One region of the Pseudoalteromonas sp. R3 genome, then DNA from elsewhere that is predicted to be linked to it. Evidence: predicted binding sites of a transcription regulator. Region 1 holds the regulator's gene; the other holds the start of a gene.
The links. The regulator NrdR, encoded in region 1, represses ribonucleotide reductase genes. The targets are predictions, from matches to a motif close to AAACACNANATNTNGTGTTT.
Positions count from the first base shown of each region.

Region 2: a site for NrdR is predicted at 4,024-4,043, ahead of nrdA (class 1a ribonucleoside-diphosphate reductase subunit alpha). Genes of this name have one in related genera too.

Region 1 is NZ_CP034835.1:3,383,793-3,388,584, forward strand. Features, by position in the region: gene ribBA (bifunctional 3,4-dihydroxy-2-butanone-4-phosphate synthase/GTP cyclohydrolase II) at 1-24, opposite strand, end outside; gene ELR70_RS19985 (riboflavin synthase) at 58-714, opposite strand; gene ribD (bifunctional diaminohydroxyphosphoribosylaminopyrimidine deaminase/5-amino-6-(5-phosphoribosylamino)uracil reductase RibD) at 721-1,836, opposite strand; gene nrdR (transcriptional regulator NrdR) at 1,833-2,285, opposite strand; gene glyA (serine hydroxymethyltransferase) at 2,453-3,709, opposite strand; gene thrC (threonine synthase) at 3,966-4,792, opposite strand, start outside.
Region 2 is NZ_CP034835.1:2,359,438-2,364,229, reverse strand. Features, by position in the region: gene ELR70_RS15285 (YaeQ family protein) at 1-227, shown strand, start outside; gene yfaE (class I ribonucleotide reductase maintenance protein YfaE) at 219-491, opposite strand; gene nrdB (class Ia ribonucleoside-diphosphate reductase subunit beta) at 491-1,621, opposite strand; gene nrdA (class 1a ribonucleoside-diphosphate reductase subunit alpha) at 1,673-3,958, opposite strand; gene ELR70_RS15265 (HAD-IA family hydrolase) at 4,325-4,792, opposite strand, start outside.

The sequences.
Region 1 (4,792 bases):
TTCTTGTGCGCTGTTTAAGCTCATAATCTTCCCGTTAGTAAGTGCGTTATTGGCAAGTTATTTAATAAAGCCAGCTTTGGCCAACAAGCTGGTTGTGAGAGTTGATTGCTCAGTTTCGGTCGGTACTCCGTGGACCAGTCTTTCCAGGTAGCGCGCTATCTGGTCTACTTCCAGGTTGAGTAATGTACCCACTTTAAAGTCTGCAATGGTAGTCTCTTGTGCAGTGTGTGGCACTATCGTCAGCTTGAACTTGTCTTCGTCCAGCTCATTGACCGTCAGACTGATCCCATCAATAGCCACTGAGCCTTTATACGGAATGTATTTCATTAGGTGTGCTGGTGCTTTGAGCCAGTATTCTGTGGCACGCGCGTTCGGTTTAACGGCAACCACTTCTGCAACACCGTCCACATGGCCAGATACCAAGTGGCCACCGAGCCGAGAAATCGGCTGGAGTGCTTTTTCCAGGTTAACTCTCTGGCCAACCTGGTACTCACCGAAGCGCGTCAGCTTGAGCGTTTCATTTGAAACGTCGGCACGAAAGCCATCAGCGAATTTCTCAATAACAGTCAGGCAAACACCATTGGTGGCGATACTGTCACCCAGCTGCACATCATCCATATTCAAGGTGGTGCTGGTAACCCGAGCACTCAGGTCCCCCTGTTTGAGCACGAGCTCTGTTAGTGTGCCTGTTGCTTCAATGATACCTGTAAACATAATGCCTTAGTTACCTTTTTTATGTGCCGTTATGCGGATATCCGTACCTATCGGTGTCATCTCTGTGAGCGTTAACTCTGTGACCTGGCTCATTGCCTGTAAAGGTGCACTATTAAACAAATCTTTGCCGTCTGTGCCGATAATTTTAGGTGCCAGATAAATCAAATATTCATCAATGAGGCCCTGCTGATGCATGGCCCCCGCTAAGGTCGCGCCGCCCTCAAGCCAGACCTGATTAATGTTCCGCTCGGCCAGCGCCGCCAGCGCCGCGTGCAGATCAATTTTGCCTGCACGGATCTTAATCTTAATTTGCTCTACGAAATGTGGCCAGTTGTGCTGATTATCAAGGTCTGAACGCAAAATAACGACTGGCGCGGCTATTTTAAACAGGGCCAGTTCCGGATGAAGACGGTTTTGTGAGTCAATAATCACCCGAACGGGTTGCCGCCATTGCTCCACGGGTCGCTCGATATCGGTCAGTTCTTCAGCGCGAACATTGAGCCGAGCATCATCCACCAGTACCGTATCAGCACCCGTCAAAATTGCACAACTTTGCGCCCGTCCCAGCTGTACATCTCGCCGTGCCGCTGGCCCTGTGATCCATTTACTCTCACCATTGCCCAGTGCCGTTTTGCCATCCAGACTCGCAGCCAACTTACAGATAACATACGGCAGGCCTAGCTCCATCCGTTTTAAGAAACCTTTGTTGAGTGCTCGTGCCTGTTCTTCAAGCAATCCGGAAGCAGTTTCTATACCCGCATCATTGAGCATAGTAAGTCCTCGCCCTGCAACCTCGGGGTTAGGATCCACCATCGCAGCAATGACTTTACTGACGCCCGCTTCGATCAGACCTTTTGCGCAAGGTGGTGTACGACCGTAGTGACTACATGGTTCAAGTGTTACATAGGCCGTCGCGCCCTGAGCCTGCTCAGCAGCCTCCCGCAGAGCGTGCACTTCCGCATGAGGCTCACCAGCGCGTAAGTGAAACCCCTCACCGACAATTTCGCCGTTATTAACTATCACACAGCCGACATTGGGGTTAGGTGTGGTCGTAAAACGGCCCTGTTTAGCCAGCTCAATGGCGCGCGCCATAAAAGTACGATCGGCTTGTGTAAAACTCATTCGTCCCCCAACCGGGCTATTTCTTCGCCAAATTCTTTCACATCTTCAAAGCAACGATATACCGAAGCGAAACGCACATAGGCCACTTTATCGAGCTTTTTAAGTGCTTCCATGATGCATTCACCCACTAGTTGACTGGGCACTTCTCGTTCACCGGTAGCACGCAATTGAGATTTAATCTGATGAACCACTTCTTCTATCTGCTCAGTGCTTACAGGGCGCTTTTCAAGCGCTCGATGCAAACCATTTTGCAATTTATCTTCATTAAAGGGTTCTCTGGAGCCATCTTGTTTGATCACTCTGGGCATCACCAATTCGGCACCTTCAAACGTGGTAAAACGTTCGTGACATAAAATACACTCACGCCTCCTGCGCACCTGATGGCCCGAGCCTACTAACCGTGAATCTATCACTTTGGTTTCTTTTGCCGTACAAAAAGGACAGTGCATAAACACTCACTATGAAAAACTGACAAACGCCCAATCCTCGTTGCTAAGGTTGCATCATGGTTTGGGTCAATTGTTGCCAGTATATCAAGATAGTGGCCATTGATGCACATAAAAAAAGGCTGCCCAAATGGCAGCCCTTTTGTATACAACGTCGTGTTCTGTATCGCTTAGGCGTATACAGGCAGTTTAGCGCAAATCGCTTTTACTTTTTCTTTGACCTGCGCCTGAACCGCTTCGTCTTCGATGTTGTCCAGTACATCACAGATCCAGCCAGCCAGCTCGCCCGCTTCAGCTTCTTTAAAGCCACGACGTGTGATAGCCGGTGAACCAATACGTAAACCAGACGTCACAAACGGAGAACGCGGGTCGTTTGGAACAGAGTTTTTATTCACAGTAATGTTGGCACGGCCAAGCGCCGCATCTGCATCTTTACCCGTGATGTCTTTGTCGATCAGATCAAGCAGGAACAAGTGGTTGTCTGTCTTACCAGACACGACTTTATAGCCACGCTCCTGAAGCACTGCAACCATTGCCTGTGCATTTTTAACCACTTGTGTCTGATATGCTTTGAAGTCATCTTGTAAAGCTTCTTTGAACGCAACAGCTTTAGCAGCAATCACGTGACACAGAGGACCACCCTGGCCACCAGGGAATACTGCGCTGTTGAGCTTTTTATAGATGTCTGCATCACCACATGCCGACAGGATCAAACCACCACGAGGACCCGCCAGCGTTTTGTGTGTTGTTGTTGTAACAACATGCGCATGTGGGATTGGGCTTGGGTAGATACCTGCCGCAACCAAACCCGCTACGTGTGCCATATCAACTAACAGGTAAGCGCCCACTTTATCAGCGATTTCACGGAATTTAGCCCAGTCAACAATACCTGAGTAGGCAGAGAAACCACCGATGATCATTTTTGGCTTATGCTCCAGCGCCAAAGCTTCAACCTGTGCGTAGTCGATTTCGCCAGTCTCTTCGTTCAGACCATACTGAACCGCATTGTAAGTTTTACCAGAGAAGTTCACATGTGAACCGTGTGTCAGGTGACCACCGTGCGCCAGGCTCATGCCCAGAACGGTGTCATGTGGCTGAAGTAACGCCTGGAAAACAGCAGCATTTGCCTGAGAACCAGCGTGCGGCTGAACGTTTGCATAATCACAGCCGAACAGTTCACATGCACGGTCAATCGCCAGTTGCTCAACCACATCAACGTGTTCACAGCCACCGTAATAACGCTTACCCGGATAACCTTCAGCATATTTGTTTGTTAACTGCGATCCCTGAGCCTCTAGTACGCGCGGGCTACAGTAGTTTTCAGACGCGATAAGCTCAATGTGCTCTTCCTGACGGGTCGTTTCCGACTGGATCGCTTGAAATAGTTCAGGGTCAAAATCTGCAATATTCATGTTACGTTCTAACATGGTGTCTCCTAGGTACACGTAAGATTGGTTTTTGAAGGCTTGATTGTACGCAAATTGCGGCCATTTGCCTATGAATTCGGCGTGAGCCTATTTAATCAAGGATTGAATTTATTTCACAGTGTTTAGGGGATGATATTTTCTTATTTAAACATTTATATTTTTTATGAAAATCTATAGATACATTTTAAATTGAAATCTATAAAAGTTCCCCTTTGGTGGCTATACCAGCTCACCAAACTGGGGAACTGAGTATAGGTTATTGTTTGAGGCGCGCCAGCACAGCATCTTTTAAAGCGCCGTAATCGGCTTGCAGGGGCTCTGCAAGACAAGGCTTCTCAAGGGCACTCGCCAGCGCCTCTGGCATTTCAATCGCCTGACCTAGCACAGCTTCCACTGTCTCCCTAAATTTCGCAGGGTGTGCTGTCGCAAGAAAAATTCCCGTCTCATCGGGCTGGCCATCAAGCGTGAGTCCTTCATAAGCAATAGCTGTATGAGGTTCCGTCACATATCCCGCCTTTGCTACCTGGCACATCACTTCCTGTGTTCTTTCCTCAGACACCGAACGTGAATAAAACTCATATTTAGGAAAGTACCCCTGATCTAACATGGACTCAACACGAGGCCAATTATTAGGTTTACTCACATCCATAGCGTTGGAGATAGACTCCAAAGTCGCGTTAGGCTGCCACTGACCAGACGCAATATATCGGGGTACGGTATCATTTTGATTGGTCGTTGCGCTCAGACGCTTAACAGGCAAACCCAGAGCTGCGGCTATCATTGCAGCACACACGTTACCGAAATTACCGCTCGGCACTGAGACATGAACCTTGTCTCGCAGGGTCGGTGTAAGCTGAGCAAATGCCTCAAAGTAGTAGCAAACCTGCGCCAATAAACGGCTAATATTGATTGAATTTGCTGAGTTCAAACCTAAAGTCCGCTTAAATTCATCATCCAGAAAAGCTTGTTTTACCAATGCCTGACAATCATCAAAGCTGCCCTCCACGGCATAACAATGAATATTATCACCCAGCGTAGTGAATAGCTTTTGCTGTGCCAGAGAAATTTTGCCCTGTGGATAGA
Region 2 (4,792 bases), 1.0 Mb from region 1:
AAGTGGTCTGTCTGGTGGCCGATGCAGATGCCTGGTACAAGGAACTCTCTCCCCACTTGATTGCGATGCAGGACATTCGTATTTTTTCTTTATCGGCGGAGTTTGTGAGTCAGCTGGCTGGGGCACTGTCACGCAGCCTGCACTGGGATGTGATCATTGATAATGGCGTGATAAGTGTCAGTGATAAAGTGGATTATTACCAAAGTGAGATCATTAAACTACACTAGCTTAATGATCACATCTGTGATGGGTTTGCTGCAGCAGAGCAGAATTTCGCCATCACGCACAAACGCCAAAGGCTCTTGATTATAAGCAATCTTACCCCGGCAAAGCTTGGCGCGACAGGCACCACAAAACCCCTCGCGACATTGATAGGCGACCTCAACTTGATTTGCTTCTAATGTAGCCAGGAGTGAAGGGGAGTGAGCCGCATGTAATAGCGGCTCTTTTTCTGGGTCAAGAAAGATCTTTTTGACTGGCCTGTCTGTCATTACAGATCAAAGTCACCAAAGTCAGAGGCATCGACTTCTGAGTCGATCTGACCAACCAGATAAGAACTAATCTCTGCTTCTTGTGGGGCAACCTGAACGTTGTCAGAGACTAACCACGCATTGATCCAGGGGATTGGGTTACTGTTGCTTTCAAACTGTGTTGGCAGGCCAACCGCAGTCATGCGTACATTGGTGATGTATTCAACATATTGACACAGAATGTCTTTATTAAGACCAATCATAGAACCATCTTTAAACAGGTATTCAGCCCATTCTTTTTCCTGCTCTGCGGCTTCTACGAACATCTGAATAGCTTGCTCCTGACATTGCGCTGCAACGATGGCCATTTCCGGGTCGTCTTTGCCGTCTTGCATGATATTCAGAATATGCTGTGTACCAGACAGGTGGAGTGCTTCATCGCGGGCAATCAATTTGATGATCTTTGCATTACCTTCCATCAACTCACGCTCTGCAAATGCAAAAGAGCAGGCAAAACTCACATAAAAACGAATGGCTTCAAGAATATTTACTGACATGATGCACAGATAGAGCATTTTCTTCAGCTCAAACAGGTTAATATGCACTGTTTCGCCGTTGACTTCGTGCTTACCTTCACCGTACAGATTGTACAGAGAAACCTTCTCGATTAACTCGTCATAGTGTTTAGTCACGGCCTCTGCACGCTCACTGATCTTATCGTTCTCGACGATATCATCGAAGATAAGCTCGGGCGATTTTGTCACATTGCGAATAATGTGCGTGTATGAGCGACTGTGAATGGTTTCACTGAATGCCCAGGTTTCAATCCAGGTTTCCAGCTCAGGGATAGATACGATAGGCAACAAAGCCACGTTTGGAGAACGCCCCTGGACACTGTCTAACAGAGTTTGATACTTCAGGTTACTCAGGAAAATGTGCTTTTCGTGCTCTGGTAATGCCTGAAAGTCTAACCTGTCTTTGCTTACATCGACTTCTTCTGGTCGCCAGAAAAAAGACAACTGCTTTTCAATCAGCTTCTCGAAAATAGGGTACTTCTGCTGATCATAACGGGAGACATTAACAGACTGACCGAAAAACATCGGTTCCTGTAATTGATCGTTGTGGGTTCTGTTAAACGTAGAATACGACATAGATAATTCTCGACACCAAAAAAGAGCGGGTAAAATACCCGCTGACCAAGATTAGATTTTACAAGCGCCGCCTGCACAATCATCGTCTTCAACCTCAGGTTTCATTTCATCCTGAGCATCCGATGCACCGTCTCGGGTGTTGTGGTAATACAGGGTTTTCACACCCAGTTTGTATGCAGTTAGCAAATCTTTGAGCAACAGCTTCATAGGTACTTTACCACCCTCAAACTTAGTAGGGTCGTAGTTCGTGTTTGCAGAGATAGTTTGGTCAACAAACTTTTGCATAATACCTACCAGGCCAAGGTAGCCATCGTTTGATGGGATATCCCATAACAGCTCGTAGTTGCCCTTCAGTCTTTCGTACTCAGGCACAACTTGCTTTAGGATACCATCTTTACTGGCCTTAACGCTAATGTGACCGCGAGGTGGCTCGATGCCGTTAGTTGCGTTTGAGATCTGTGAAGAGGTCTCAGATGGCATCAATGCAGACAAGGTCGAGTTACGCATGCCATATTGCATAATGTCTTGGCGCAGTGCATCCCAATCCAGATGTAGCGGCTCGTTACAGATATTGTCGACATCTTTTTTGTAGGTATCAATTGGCATAATACCTTTTGCGTACGTTGTTTCATTGAACTTAGGACATGCGCCGCGTTCCTGAGCCAGCTTGTTAGACGCTTTCATCAGGTAGTACTGAATCGCTTCAAACGTTCTGTGGGTCAGGCCGTTAGCACTGCCATCTGAATATTTTACGCCATTCTTAGCCAGGTAGTAGGCAAAGTTGATAACACCAATACCCAGTGTACGGCGACCCATAGTCGCATTTTTTGCAGCCGGAACAGGGTAGTCCTGGAAGTCAAGCAAATTGTCCAAAGCGCGAACAGCCAATTCTGCTAACTCTTCAAGCTCATCCAGGCTGCTGATAGCACCCAGGTTAAAGGCCGATAAGGTACACAGTGCAATTTCGCCTTCTTCATCATTAACATGACTGAGCGGCTTAGTTGGCAGTGCAATCTCAAGGCACAGGTTAGACTGGCGGATAGGCGCAACTTTGGCATCAAACGGGCTGTGCGTGTTGCAGTGATCTACGTTTTGCAGGTAGATACGACCCGTGCTTGCACGCTCCTGAGCGAACATAGAAAACAGCTCAAGTGCCTTTATGCGTTTCTTACGGATAGACTCGTCTTGTTCGTACTGTACATACAGGCGCTCGAATTTTTCTTGGTCTTCAAAGAAAGCATCGTATAAGCCTGGGACATCTGACGGGCTGAACAAAGTAATGTAGTCATCTTTAATCAGGCGAGAGTACATGGTTTTATTGAACTGAACGCCATAATCCAAGTGTCTGACTCGGTTTTCTTCAACACCACGGTTGTTTTTCAGCACCAGTAGGTTTTCAACTTCCAGGTGCCAAAGCGGGTAGAACAGTGTTGCTGCACCGCCACGCACACCACCTTGAGAGCAGCTCTTTACGGCTGTCTGGAAGTGTTTATAAAAAGGAATACATCCTGTGTGGAATGCTTCGCCATTGCGAATAGGGCTACCCAGCGCACGAATTCGACCTGCGTTGACACCGATCCCTGCGCGTTGGCTCACGTATTTTACGATTGCGGATGAAGTGGCATTAATCGAATCCAGGCTGTCTGCTGTTTCAATCAGGACGCATGAGCTGAACTGACGAGTTGGTGTCCGCACGCCAGACATGATAGGTGTTGGCAACGAAATTTTGAATTGCGAAACGGCATCGTAAAAGCGTTTGATGTAGTCAAGGCGCGTTTCTTTTGGGTAATCTGAGAACAGGCTGGCAGCAACCAAAATATACAAGAACTGAGCGCTCTCATAGATTTCACCAGTCACGCGGTTCTGCACCAGATATTTACCTTCAAGTTGTTTTACCGCTGCATAGCTGAACGACATATCACGGTCATGATCAAGGAAGTCGTTAAGTTGCTCATATTCTTCACGGGTATAATCGGTAAGCAGACCTGCATCGTAGCGCTTATCTTCAACCAGTTTAGTGACATGGTCGTAGAGGTGAGGCGGTTCGAACTGGCCATAAGCCTTTTTACGTAAATGGAATACCGCCAGACGTGCCGCTAGATATTGATAATCTGGTGTGTCTTTTGAAATAAGGTCGGCAGCTGCTTTGATGATAGTTTCATGAATGTCTTCTGTGCGAATGCCATCATAAAACTGAATGTGAGACTTAAGCTCTACCTGAGAAACCGATACGTTATTCAGGCCTTCGGCAGCCCAGTTTATCACTCGATGAATTTTATCTAAATCAAGCGGCTCTTTACGGCCGTTTCGTTTACTGACAGATAATTGTTGGTTCATAGCTACGCCTGTATTCCCCCGGAATGCGGTAATTTTCATCGCATATTCATAATTGCTTAGCATTTCACCACTATATATGGTGTCCGCTAGAAAGAGGATCACAAGATAGTGGGGTTAGCGTCATTTTGCAATAGAACAACTTTCTATGGATTGTGGATAACATAGGGATAATATTTTTATGTTAGCAAATACTAACCTTCTGCTATCCAACGACGCTGTAAGCAAAAAAAAATCAACTCACGCCAGCCGATTTTTCGCTTTTTTTAAGAAATTTTCGCAAATTGCGCGACTGTTTTTTTTCTGCGCAAGTTTGTTCTCAATATAGTATAAAACACAATATATAGTGGTGTTTTATTATTAAGGGCACTAAATATAAGAAAAGATCGATTCTGGGTTAGTAAGATCCAGATCCGCAGACCAGCTTTGTGCTTCTTCCAGGGATGGAATAAAGCCCCATAAAGCGGCGGCAGATCTCATTCCTGCGGCTTTGGCTGCGGCAATATCGCGAGCAGCGTCCCCCACATATATACATTGCCCAGGGTTAACACCCAGTTTCTCTGCCACAAGCAATAGAGGTTCAGGGTGGGGTTTAGCAACTTCTAAGGTATCGCCACAGACAACCACCTCAATGTCTCTGAGTGCGGTGATCTGTGCTAGTAAAGGTAGGGTCAGAAAGGTTGGCTTATTGGTCATAATGCCCGTTTTTATCCCTTTCTGCGCAAGAGTCTCCAATAAAGACTCAACCCCTTTAAAACAGTGTGAGTGAACCGCCAGATTTTGTGCATAGTAGTCTAGCACTTCTTGCTTGAGGGTTTCGAAGTCGAATTCGTTCAG